3 regions of the Pseudarthrobacter sp. AG30 genome follow, and region 3 is predicted to be linked to each of the others. Evidence: riboswitches for the same ligand, from Rfam matches in the RefSeq annotation. Region 3 holds a riboswitch; each other region holds the start of a gene.
What was found. A riboswitch is a leader RNA that binds a small molecule or an ion and turns the genes downstream of it on or off. The one in region 3 is predicted to bind cyclic di-AMP.
Positions count from the first base shown of each region.

Region 1: another riboswitch for cyclic di-AMP. It lies ahead of DC347_RS17610 (C40 family peptidase); the one in region 3 lies ahead of DC347_RS19535 (M23 family metallopeptidase).
Region 2: another riboswitch for cyclic di-AMP. It lies ahead of DC347_RS13210 (NlpC/P60 family protein); the one in region 3 lies ahead of DC347_RS19535 (M23 family metallopeptidase).

Region 1 is NZ_QEHL01000020.1:114,793-118,059, forward strand. It holds gene DC347_RS17605 (NlpC/P60 family protein) at 1-480, opposite strand, end outside; gene DC347_RS17610 (C40 family peptidase) at 643-1,320, opposite strand; cyclic di-AMP (ydaO/yuaA leader) riboswitch at 1,391-1,564, opposite strand; gene DC347_RS17615 (M23 family metallopeptidase) at 1,701-2,522, opposite strand; cyclic di-AMP (ydaO/yuaA leader) riboswitch at 2,533-2,775, opposite strand; gene DC347_RS17620 (metal-dependent transcriptional regulator) at 2,884-3,267, opposite strand, start outside.
Region 2 is NZ_QEHL01000014.1:35,925-39,191, reverse strand. It holds gene DC347_RS13225 (DUF305 domain-containing protein) at 1-460, opposite strand, end outside; gene DC347_RS13220 (hypothetical protein) at 602-1,081, opposite strand; gene DC347_RS13215 (heavy-metal-associated domain-containing protein) at 1,350-1,664, opposite strand; cyclic di-AMP (ydaO/yuaA leader) riboswitch at 1,908-2,104, shown strand; gene DC347_RS13210 (NlpC/P60 family protein) at 2,108-2,872, shown strand; partial or broken gene DC347_RS13205 (IS110 family transposase) at 3,215-3,267, shown strand, end outside.
Region 3 is NZ_QEHL01000030.1:187-3,453, forward strand. It holds partial or broken gene DC347_RS19525 (hypothetical protein) at 1-115, shown strand, start outside; gene DC347_RS19535 (M23 family metallopeptidase) at 790-1,560, opposite strand; cyclic di-AMP (ydaO/yuaA leader) riboswitch at 1,566-1,769, opposite strand; gene DC347_RS19540 (four-helix bundle copper-binding protein) at 2,665-3,078, shown strand.

The DNA.
Region 1 (3,267 bases), on a different contig from region 3:
CTGGGCGTAGGCAGCGGACAGGATGGCAGCACCCTTTCCGCTGGCGGAAACCTGGGCGGCGGGGGCAGCCGTGGCATCGGCAGTTGCAACCTTGGCAGTCACCTTGGGAGCGGCAACGGCCTGGGCAACGGGAGCGGGAGCGGCTTCCTGCACCGCAACCTCGGGCTCGGGAGCCGGTGCCGGAGTGGTGGTAACGGCCGGCTTTTCGAAGCTGATGGCAATGGTGGAGGCCGCTGAGATCGGAGCGTCGACGGCGGATTCAACTTCCATGGCGGATGCCGGAGCCGAGTCGCGCTTGACGTTGGTGTCGGCTGCGTTGGCTGCGATGCCGCTGGTCAGGACCAGGCCGGAAGCTGCAGCGATTACTGCAGCCTGGCGGCCCATGCCGCCGGCGTTGTCGCTGACAGCCTTGGCAACGATCGCGATCGAGTTGGTTTTGGTGACCTCGGCGCGGTGCCGTGCGGTAGCACGAGTCGTCATCAGTTCTCTCTTTCGTTTTCCTCTGGACCGCGGTGGCCTGTCCGAGGGGGTTGGATGCGCCGGCATCTTGGGGGTACGCCGGCGCGTCCCGAACGGGGATGTTGGTTTCTAGCGAAAAAGCTTTGGGCAAAGAAATAGCCCTTGGAGCGTGGAGCCCAAGAACTACTTGTTCAGGTGGTAGTACGTGGAAGTACCGGTGGCTGCGGGAGAGTGGAGCATGGTTCCCTGCGACGGGTTGAGCGCGCTGATCATCATGCCGTTGCCGACGTAGATGCCGACGTGTGCGCCGCCGTTCTGGACCACGAGGTCGCCCGGCTGGGGGGTGGAGGTGGGGGTCATGATGCTCCACGCGTTCGTGCGGGGAATGCTGATTCCAGCCTGCGCGTAGACCCACTGAACGAAGCCGGAGCAGTCCCAGCCGTTGGGGGTGGTGCCGCCCCAGACGTAGGGGTGGCCGATGCCGGTGTAGGCGATCGCGGCGATACCCGAGGTGGCTGCGGACGAAACGGCTTCCACTGCCTGTCCGGCCTTGGACGCCTCCTGGCCGGCAGTGGTGGCGGTGCGGTCCGCGGACGCGGTGGACTGGGTGCGCACGGTTTCCACCTTCGGGGCGGCGGTGGTCTTGACCGCCGGACGCTCGAAGGAAACGGTGGCCGTGGGGGCCGCGGTGACAGCAAGGGCGGTCTGTGCGGAACCGGACTCCGTGGAGGCCGAGATGCCGGCAGTGGTGTCCGCGGCGTTGGCCGGCAGGCCCATGCTCAGGATGAGGCCTGAAGCCGCTGCCACAACGGCAGCCTGGCGGCCCACGGTCCCGGCATTGGCGCTTACGGCCTTGGACATGGCGTCCAAGGGGTTGGCGCGAACCGTTTGCGCACGGTGGCGCGCAGAATTATGGCGTGAAGACACGAAGGTAGCCTCTCCCAATCCCTGCGAGGTGAGCTGTCGGATTCGGATGGGAGTCACCCGGCCACTTCGCTTCCTGGGAAGCTCATGACTTAACCCCAAGGCCTTCCAGAACGCAGAAGGCCAAAATTGGTTCCCCCGCCCCTGCCAGACGATGAAATGCGAACGGACCTTGAGCGGTGGCAGAGTTAGGCAATCCACTCAAGAGCGTCAACTTCGGAAAAGTTGACGCGAGTTAGACGGTACAGCAGTTTTGCTTCAATGTCACATTCAGGTCACGGCGGGTCACGGCGATCTGGGAGTGCGCAATCAAACGGTTACAGCCAGCCCATCGGATCGACCACTTCGCCGTTGACCTGGACTTCGAAGTGCAGGTGGCAGCCGGTGGACGCCCCGGTGGTCCCGCTCAACGCCACGACTTCGCCGCGGGAGACCGTTTGGCCCACCTTGACGTTGAAGGACGAGAGGTGGTTGTACGTGGTCTCCAGGCCGTTGCCATGGTCGATCACCACCCGGTTTCCACCGCCGAACTGGTGCCAGCCGGCGAAGGTCACGGTTCCTGTTGCGGCTGCCAGGACGGACGTCCCGCACTGTGCCACGAAGTCCTGTCCGCGGTGGAAATCTCCGGTGCCGCCGGTGATTGGGCTGACCCGGTAGCCGAAGGGCGACGCGGTCACGAGGGATGCCAGCGGCGCGGCCAGGGTCCCGGCGGAAGCCGCACGCGTTACCGATCCGGCCGACTGGGCGCTCAGCAGTTGCTTCAGCTTCCCGTCGGGGTCCGCCTGCGTCACGACGGCTGAGCGGCTGAAGTCGATCTGGGCGCCTACATCCGCGGAAATCTGGGGCTGGGGGCTGACTGCGGAGGCGGCCTGGGGCGCGATTCCGGCCGCATCCGTCGCCATAACGGGGCTGGTGGCGGGCATGGTCACCGTGAGCACCAGGCCGGTGGCGGCGAGGGCGATGCCGGCCTTTTGGCCGATGCCGCTGGCCGCGGCAAAGTCGGTGATTTGCCGGAACGGACCCCGGCGGCGGCGTGCATCCCGTTGCGGGTCGCGGGGGCGCTCCGCGGCGGCTACTTCGACAACCCGGGGTGCCTCAGGGGGGCCCGCCGCGCGACGGCGGCCCCGGGAGGTCTGCATGGTCAAGAAGGGTTCCTCTCTGGAATAGCCTGCGGAGTTAGCTGTCGGATTCGGGTCAGAGAGATCAAAGACCCGGTCCGTCATGGGCAAACTTCTACACAGGGGTATTCCCGGAAGAATCCTTCACTGGAGAGGCTTGCTGCTGACGGACTTCACCCCAAGGCAGTCCCCCGCTGCCGGTTGTGGTTCCCCCGCCTCTGCCAGTAACGACTCGTACACCTGGCCCGCTGGCAGAGCTCGGCTCCGGATCAGGTAACGCTTAAGTATCAACGCTGGGTTCCACTATAGGGGCTTAAGACCCTAGGTAACAATTCCGTTATCTTTGCGTGGAATCCCCCGGGTGGGGTACGGAAACGCGGCGTCAGGCCTGGTTCACGGCGACGAAAACGTGAGCCGCCACCTCGGGAGGCAGCTCCAGCGCGCCCTCGATTCCCGCCACCCGTACCGAAATGTAGTCACCGACGCGTTCCAGGGAGACAGACGCGCCGGGCCGGATACCGCCCTCGTCGAGCTGGGTCAGCAGTTCCGGCTCCACCTGGATCGGTTCCGCCAGCCGGCTGATGGTCACTGCCGATTCAGGCCCGTAGGCCTTCATTGCCTCCACCAGGCTGATGGCGCCGTCGCCGAACCCGGGTCCGGGCTGTCCGCCCAGGGCGGCAAGGCCGGGGATGGGGTTTCCGTAGGGCGACTCCGTGGGGTGGTCCAGCATTTCGTAGATGCGCCGCTCCACCCGTTCGCTCATAAC
Region 2 (3,267 bases), on a different contig from region 3:
CCTGGGCGGCTTCGAGCTTGGCCGTGTCATCGGCGCCCATCATCCCCTCCATGCTGTGCGCTGAAGCCGTACCGGTGGGCATGGCTGTGGGCTGGCCCCAGCTTTGAAGCCACCCGGTCATCTTGTCGATTTCCGGGCCCTGGGCTGCCTTGACCTTGGCGGCCAGGTCAGTTACGGCGGCAGGGATACCCTGCTTCTTGAGCATCATGTCGCTCATGGCCACGGCCTGGGTGTGGTGCGGGATCATCATCTGCGCGAACATCGTGTCCGCATCATTGAAGGCAGCCGCAGCCGCCGCTGAGCTTGCGGGGGCGGCGGTGGATGACATCCCGGAGCTTCCGTGGTTCATCCCGGACATGCCGCCGCTCTCAGAGCCGCCAGATCCCGACCCGGTCGAGCAGCCGGCCAGGGCGATGGCCGCGGCGATGGCGGCAGCAGAAAGTGTCAAAGTTTTTTTCATCAAAATCAGGGTCCTCAAAGTATCAGCGGCGCAAGTGCGCCCGTGGGCTGGCATGCAGCGGACCGTGCGGGGTCCGGCTTGTTTCATGCGGGCCGATGGCTGGAGTATGCGCCGGTGAAAGGCACGGCGCAGAGGAGTGATTTACGTCCGGCTGATACAGAGATCACCGGGGGAGGCGCTGGCCGGTGAGTAGGCATACGTGCTGCCGAGCACGGCGGCTGCACCAAAATCGGGCAGCTCATAGGGCGCTGGCCCAGGCAAGGGGGCGGAGAGAGTCGTGGTTCCCGGGGCCAGGACACAGGCCCCTCCACCGGCTGACATCTTGGTGCACGGCCCTGCAGGGGCACAGGAAGAGGAGGAGGAGGAGGAACCCGTGGCCGCCGGATCACTGGAAGCCACGCCTGCTGACATCCCGATAGCCTGGGTATGGCTGGCCGGCGTGGTTTGCAGCTGCATCGTCCCCCTCAAGCCTGACATTGACATGGCGGGGCCTGAGGGCATGTCGTGGGCGCCGATCATCACATGCATGCCGAAAATGCCAAAAATGATGGCCAGTGCCGCAGTCAGGAACCCGGCCCGCAGGAAGAAGGCGGTGAGACGACGACGGTGTACTGCGGTCACGACACTTCCTCCTTTTCGGTACAGGTTCTTTCAATACAAGGGTAACCGGCAGGGTGTTCCTGCAGGTCTCCTACTGGTCAACGCGCCCGGGCGGCATTCCGTTTCACCGTCCCTCACGGCAGCGGAGTGCTCCGGATTATCTGTGACGCCTGGTTTCAGGCGCTAAGGCCGCCCTCGCCCGCGGGCCAGCGGGCTGTATACGCTGGCCGTGGGACCTCTCCTGGGAAGCGCAAGGCCCCGGAGGATGGGCGCCGGAGAAATGCGGATGTTACCTGCTGGCCAAGGTGTACCCCGCGGCCGTCACAGCCTCCCGCATCGCTGCCGCGTCAGCCATACCTCGCACCCGCAGGCGGGAGCGGCCGCCAGGGACGAGGTCAACGGAGGCAGATTCCACCCCATCAAGGGCAGAGACTGCCTTCTCGACCGTCTGCACGCAATGCCCGCAGGTCAAGCCGTCCACAGCGAATTCAACGGTACCGGTACCGTTGGCTGCGGTGGGGGCAAGGGCGGCTTCAGCCGAGCAGCAGCTGCACCCCGACGCCGCGGCAAGCGGCAGCTGGGTACGGATTTCAGTTTCACACATGTCAGTTTCCATTCCTTGACGAAGGACCAATGGGCGCTGGGATTGAACGGCTGTGAAAGCCAGACGCTGGGCGCCGGCCGGGACATACCACTTCACTGACAACAACAGAAACTATACCGGGAGGGGGTATTGGGCAGAAGTAGATATAGCTGTGATCTACGTCTCCTGTTATTCAAATGTGACAACTGATGCCGGAGTGAAGTACGGTCTAAGTCGTGCCGGTTTCTCCGAATGCGGCACTCTCGAGCAGACTTGCCTAACTCTGCCGCTGCCCGGGATCCGTTCGCAACTTTCGTCCGGCAGAGACGGGGAAACCAACAGCGACCTGCTTCGGGCAGGTCTTGGGGTGAAGTCGCGCCTGGTGCCATGCGTGTACCGGCCGGCCGGGTGTCTCCCATCCGAATCCGACAGCTAACCTCGCAGGCAGTGGGAGAGGCCTTTTCATGCCCATGCGCAAAAGTCATGGCCGCCATCGTGCGGTCCCTGTCCAGACCAGTGCCCTTGGGGTCCTGTCCAAATCTGTTGCCGGCAACGCCGGTGTCGCAGGCCGCCAGGCAGCTGTTATTGCGGCTGCTTCCGGCCTTGTCCTGACCAGCGGTATTGCCGCGCAGGCAGCCGAGGCCCCACCCCAGCGTGATGCGGAGCCGGCCTCGACGTTGGAAGTTGCGGGCCAGGTCCAGGCGCCGCTCACCGCGGACTCCACGGTCCAGATCTCTTACGAACGTCCCGCGGTAGAGACCACCCCTGCCCCGGTGGTGGAGGCACCCAAGCCGGTCGTGGCGGAGACCCCCAAAGCGTCGACGGCACCTGCCCCGGCCGCGAAACCGAAGGCGCAGATTACCGTCGCTCCGGCCGCTGCAGCCCCGGTCGCGGCACCGGCAGCCGGGGGCATCAACGCTATTATGGTTTCCTCCGCCTACGCCCAGATCGGCATGATCCAGGACTGCACGCGGCTGGTGGAAAACGCCCTTAACGCCGCAGGGATCCCGGTGGGAGACCTTGGCCCGATGCAGTTCATGAACTACGGCACGGTGGTGACCGATCCTCAGCCCGGTGACATGGTCATGCAGCCCGGCCACGTCGGGATCTACGTCGGCAACGGTCAGGTCCTCAGTTCGGGCCTGAACGGCAAGAACGAAACGGCCGTGCACCCGCTGACGTGGATGACTTCCAAGGGCGCCGTCACCTTCGTCCGCGCTGGCAAATAAACCACTGAAGGCCGGCGATTCACTGCCTTGGGGGCAGTGAATCGCCGGCCTTCAGCATCCCGTGGCATAGCGGGAATCACTGTAATGGTCAGGTGCCGGCCCGAGGTTGGCTGGCAGGCTGGTCCCGGAGGACGGCGTGTGACTCAGGGTATATCCGACCCGCTCAGGCGGTGTCTTGAAAATGACTTGTCCGCACCATTCTCCGGGCACGGCCTGCCCGCGCGGATGACCTGATCAGAAGACTGTCCACCAGTTGGGTGTGACCCGTTACAGATGCATCTCCAAGCGACCCAGGCAGGCTCCTGTCACCTAACCGGGTTAATGAGAAGAGGAGAGCACACTATGGCGATCATCGCAGAGGAATTCGAGTTCGTCGTCGGAGTCGACACCCACGC
Region 3 (3,267 bases):
GCAGTTGCTCTTCCCGTTGCGGGTGGAGTCCCGCACACGGCGGGGGCGAACACTGACCATTGTGGTGTGCACCCTGATTCTGGGCGCAGACATCATGCTGGCCGTCTTGTCCTGATCGTCACTACGGCAAAGTGAGGCCAAGCACCAACAGGCACTCAGTTCCCCCGGCCGGGGCTACGCCCGCCATGGCCTTCACGGCCATGTGCTGAGCGAGGAACCACCCAACCGGGTACCTGGGCGACACGGCCTGCCGCGGGAGCCGCGGGCTCATCCCCGTCCGGGGCCCTCACCGCCCGGTCCGCTTCCGTTGGTCGCCTCGGTTTCGTTGACCCCAGGCTGGCTGCGGGCATCATCCGTTTCTTCCGAAACGGGTTCGCTTCCTTGCTCGAACTGCGCTCGGTAACGTACACGCCGGATTCGTCTGGTCATGGAAACCATGAGCAGGACAACTCCGATGACCATGAACGCCGTCATCGCGAAACCCAGGAATCCGGGAGTTACCTGATCCGCGTCCAGCCCTGGCCTCAGACCCTCGTTGCCTGGAGCCGGGGCCGGCGTCGTAGCCAAGGCGTAAAGACCCGCGGCAACAATTGGGATTTGCACTGTATAGTCCTTTGTCCGGCTCGTTGTGTGGGCGCCCGCAGATGGCCCTCGTGCGTAATCCGCCCGAGCCCGCTGAGCGCGGTCCGTCAGGACCGCAGAGAAACAGGGTGCAGGACGCACCCGCTACTGTACCGCTTCATTGCGCGGCTGCCGCTTTTCACAGCAGTCAGCGCAGCCATCTACCTCTTAGATGAAGGCAGCCGGGTCGACGGTCTGGCCGTTGACCATGACCTCGAAGTGAAGGTGGCAGCCGGTGGAGGCACCGGTTGTGCCTACCCCTGCAATCTGCTGGCCCTGAGCCACGGACTGCCCGACCGAGACACCGATAGTGGACAGGTGGTTGTAGGTGGTCTTCAGTCCGTTGCCGTGATCGACGACGATCCGGTTGCCGCTGCCGTACGGACTCCAGCCGGCCTCGGTGACGGCGCCGGAACCGGCGGCGAAGACCGCCGTCGTGCACGCACCGGTCAAATCGATTCCGGTGTGCAGCTCCGCGGCGGCCCCGGTGATCGGGCTGGTTCTGAAGCCGAAGGGGGAGCTGACGTTAATCGACGCGAGCGGGGCACGCAACCCCTTGGAAGGGGATGCCGGGGCGTGGGCGACCTCGGGTGCTTTGACCGCCCCTGCGGGCTGCGCCGGCGCAGCGGGCGCAGGCGCTGGCTGGGAGGTCACCTCCGGGCGGTCAAATGTGAGGACAGTGTCGGCTGCTGCCGTGACCGCCGTTTCCGGGGCCGGGGCTGCCACGGCGGCTGGCCGGGGCTGGGCCGCAGCGCGGCTGCCGGGGTCTGCCTGCGCCGCGGACAGGGCAGTGAGGGCGATCATTCCCGTGACGGCTGCTGTTAGGCCGAACTGCTGGCTGCGGAGCCGGAACGTGGGTTCACGGAAGAACGGCGGGCGGCGTGCTGAGGCAGCGGCCGGAAGTGCGCGGCGACGGCCGTGTTTTGGCTGGGCAGACAAGATAGCGGTCCTCTCGGCGCCGGCGAAGTTAGCTGTCGGATTCGGACGAGTGGACTGTCCGGCTGCCCTGCAGGACGCGATTGGGACGCGTGGTCACAGGGTCGGCTTCACCCCAAGGTGCACCATGGCACACCGTATGTGGGTCCTCCGCCCCCGCCTGAGAAAGATCAGGATCACGGACCGCCGGCGGGGTTTGGCGAAGCGGTCACATCCATACCCGTTGGGGGTATGTGTTGGTACGACTCTAGCGAAGCGTCGGCGTAGGTTACAAATCCGTTATCAAAGGCGCTCCGGGCTTAAGGGGGCAGGGATGGTGACTGGCGGGGCACCGGAAGGATACGCTGGGCGAGACTTGCCCCCAGGAGAGACCAGATGGCCCTTCAACGTTCGACGCCTCCACTGCTGGTCCGCAGGCTTGCGGCGCTGCGGGCTGTCCTTTCCTGCCTCGTGATCGTCCTCCTAGTGGCCGGGCCAGTTGCCTTCTGTAATGGGCAGGCCCACGTGGTGGGGGTGTCCGACCCTAGCCCTTACTCCGCCGCACAGCGCCAGCGCCAGACTTTGATCCCCGGGGGACAGGAGAATCCTCGGGGACGTTCGGACAGAGTGACGCCGGTCGGAGCCCAATCCGCCTCCGACGTGCTCCGCGGGGTCCCGCGCAGCGGGTGCCACGAGGCCGGAGACACCCGGTCAGTCAGTCCACGGTCGTGGCCCGTTGCTGTGACCGACGCGGCGCAGCCAAGGCCCGGAGTGCTCCTCCCTGATTTCGCGGGTCCGCGCGCCCGGCCCCCGGCATCCCACATCGCTAACAGGCCCCAAGCACCGCTGAGCCGGCAGGCGCTAACCCTAACTCAACTGTCTGTCAGTCGGACATAAAAGGGCACGTTCTCCACGTCCGGCCGCGCGAACGCCAGGCCATAGGGCCTGCAAGTGGCACCCTTCGACCGGGCTGGCGTAAACACCGCGTGCGGCCGCCCTTTGGGTCCTGCCTTCAGCGATCAGAAGGAGGCCCGAGAGAGAACATCAGCCAAACAGCCGGCACATCAGAAACATCAGCCGGTCTCCGCACCAGGTTCCTCCCGTTCAGTATTGGAAAGAGAGAAAGAAATGACACACGGAAGCACCCACAAGATGCTCGATGCCTACCCGAAGGATCTTGGCGGCATCGATCAGCACATGCTCGCCGAATGCATTGCAGCGTGCTTTGACTGCTCACAGGCCTGTACCGCCTGCGCTGATGCCTGCCTCGGCGAAGACATGGTCGCCGAGTTGACCAAATGCATCCGCACCGATCTTGACTGTGCAGACATCTGCGCGGTCACGGCAAACGTCCTCTCCCGCCACACCGCCTTTGATGCCAACGTCACCCGCGCGGTGCTCCAGGCCTGTGCCACAGCGTGCAAAGCCTGCGCCGAGGAATGCGAACAACACGCAGGCATGCATGAACACTGCCGGCTCTGTGCCGAGGCATGCCGCCGTTGCGAAAAGGCATGCAACGACCTTCTCAGCTCGCTCGGCTGACCCTGCCCCAGGGCCCTACCCAACGGTGACCGGAGATCCAACGCCTTCCGGCACCCGCGGGAAGGCCTGCCCTGCAGCATCCCGGACTTAAGGCAACCCCAATGCGTCCCTGAGCACTGCCACCGGAGCATCCAGGGGATGAAAATGCCAGTCGAATCGTTAATCCGCGTATGGGCGCGACCAGCGCCA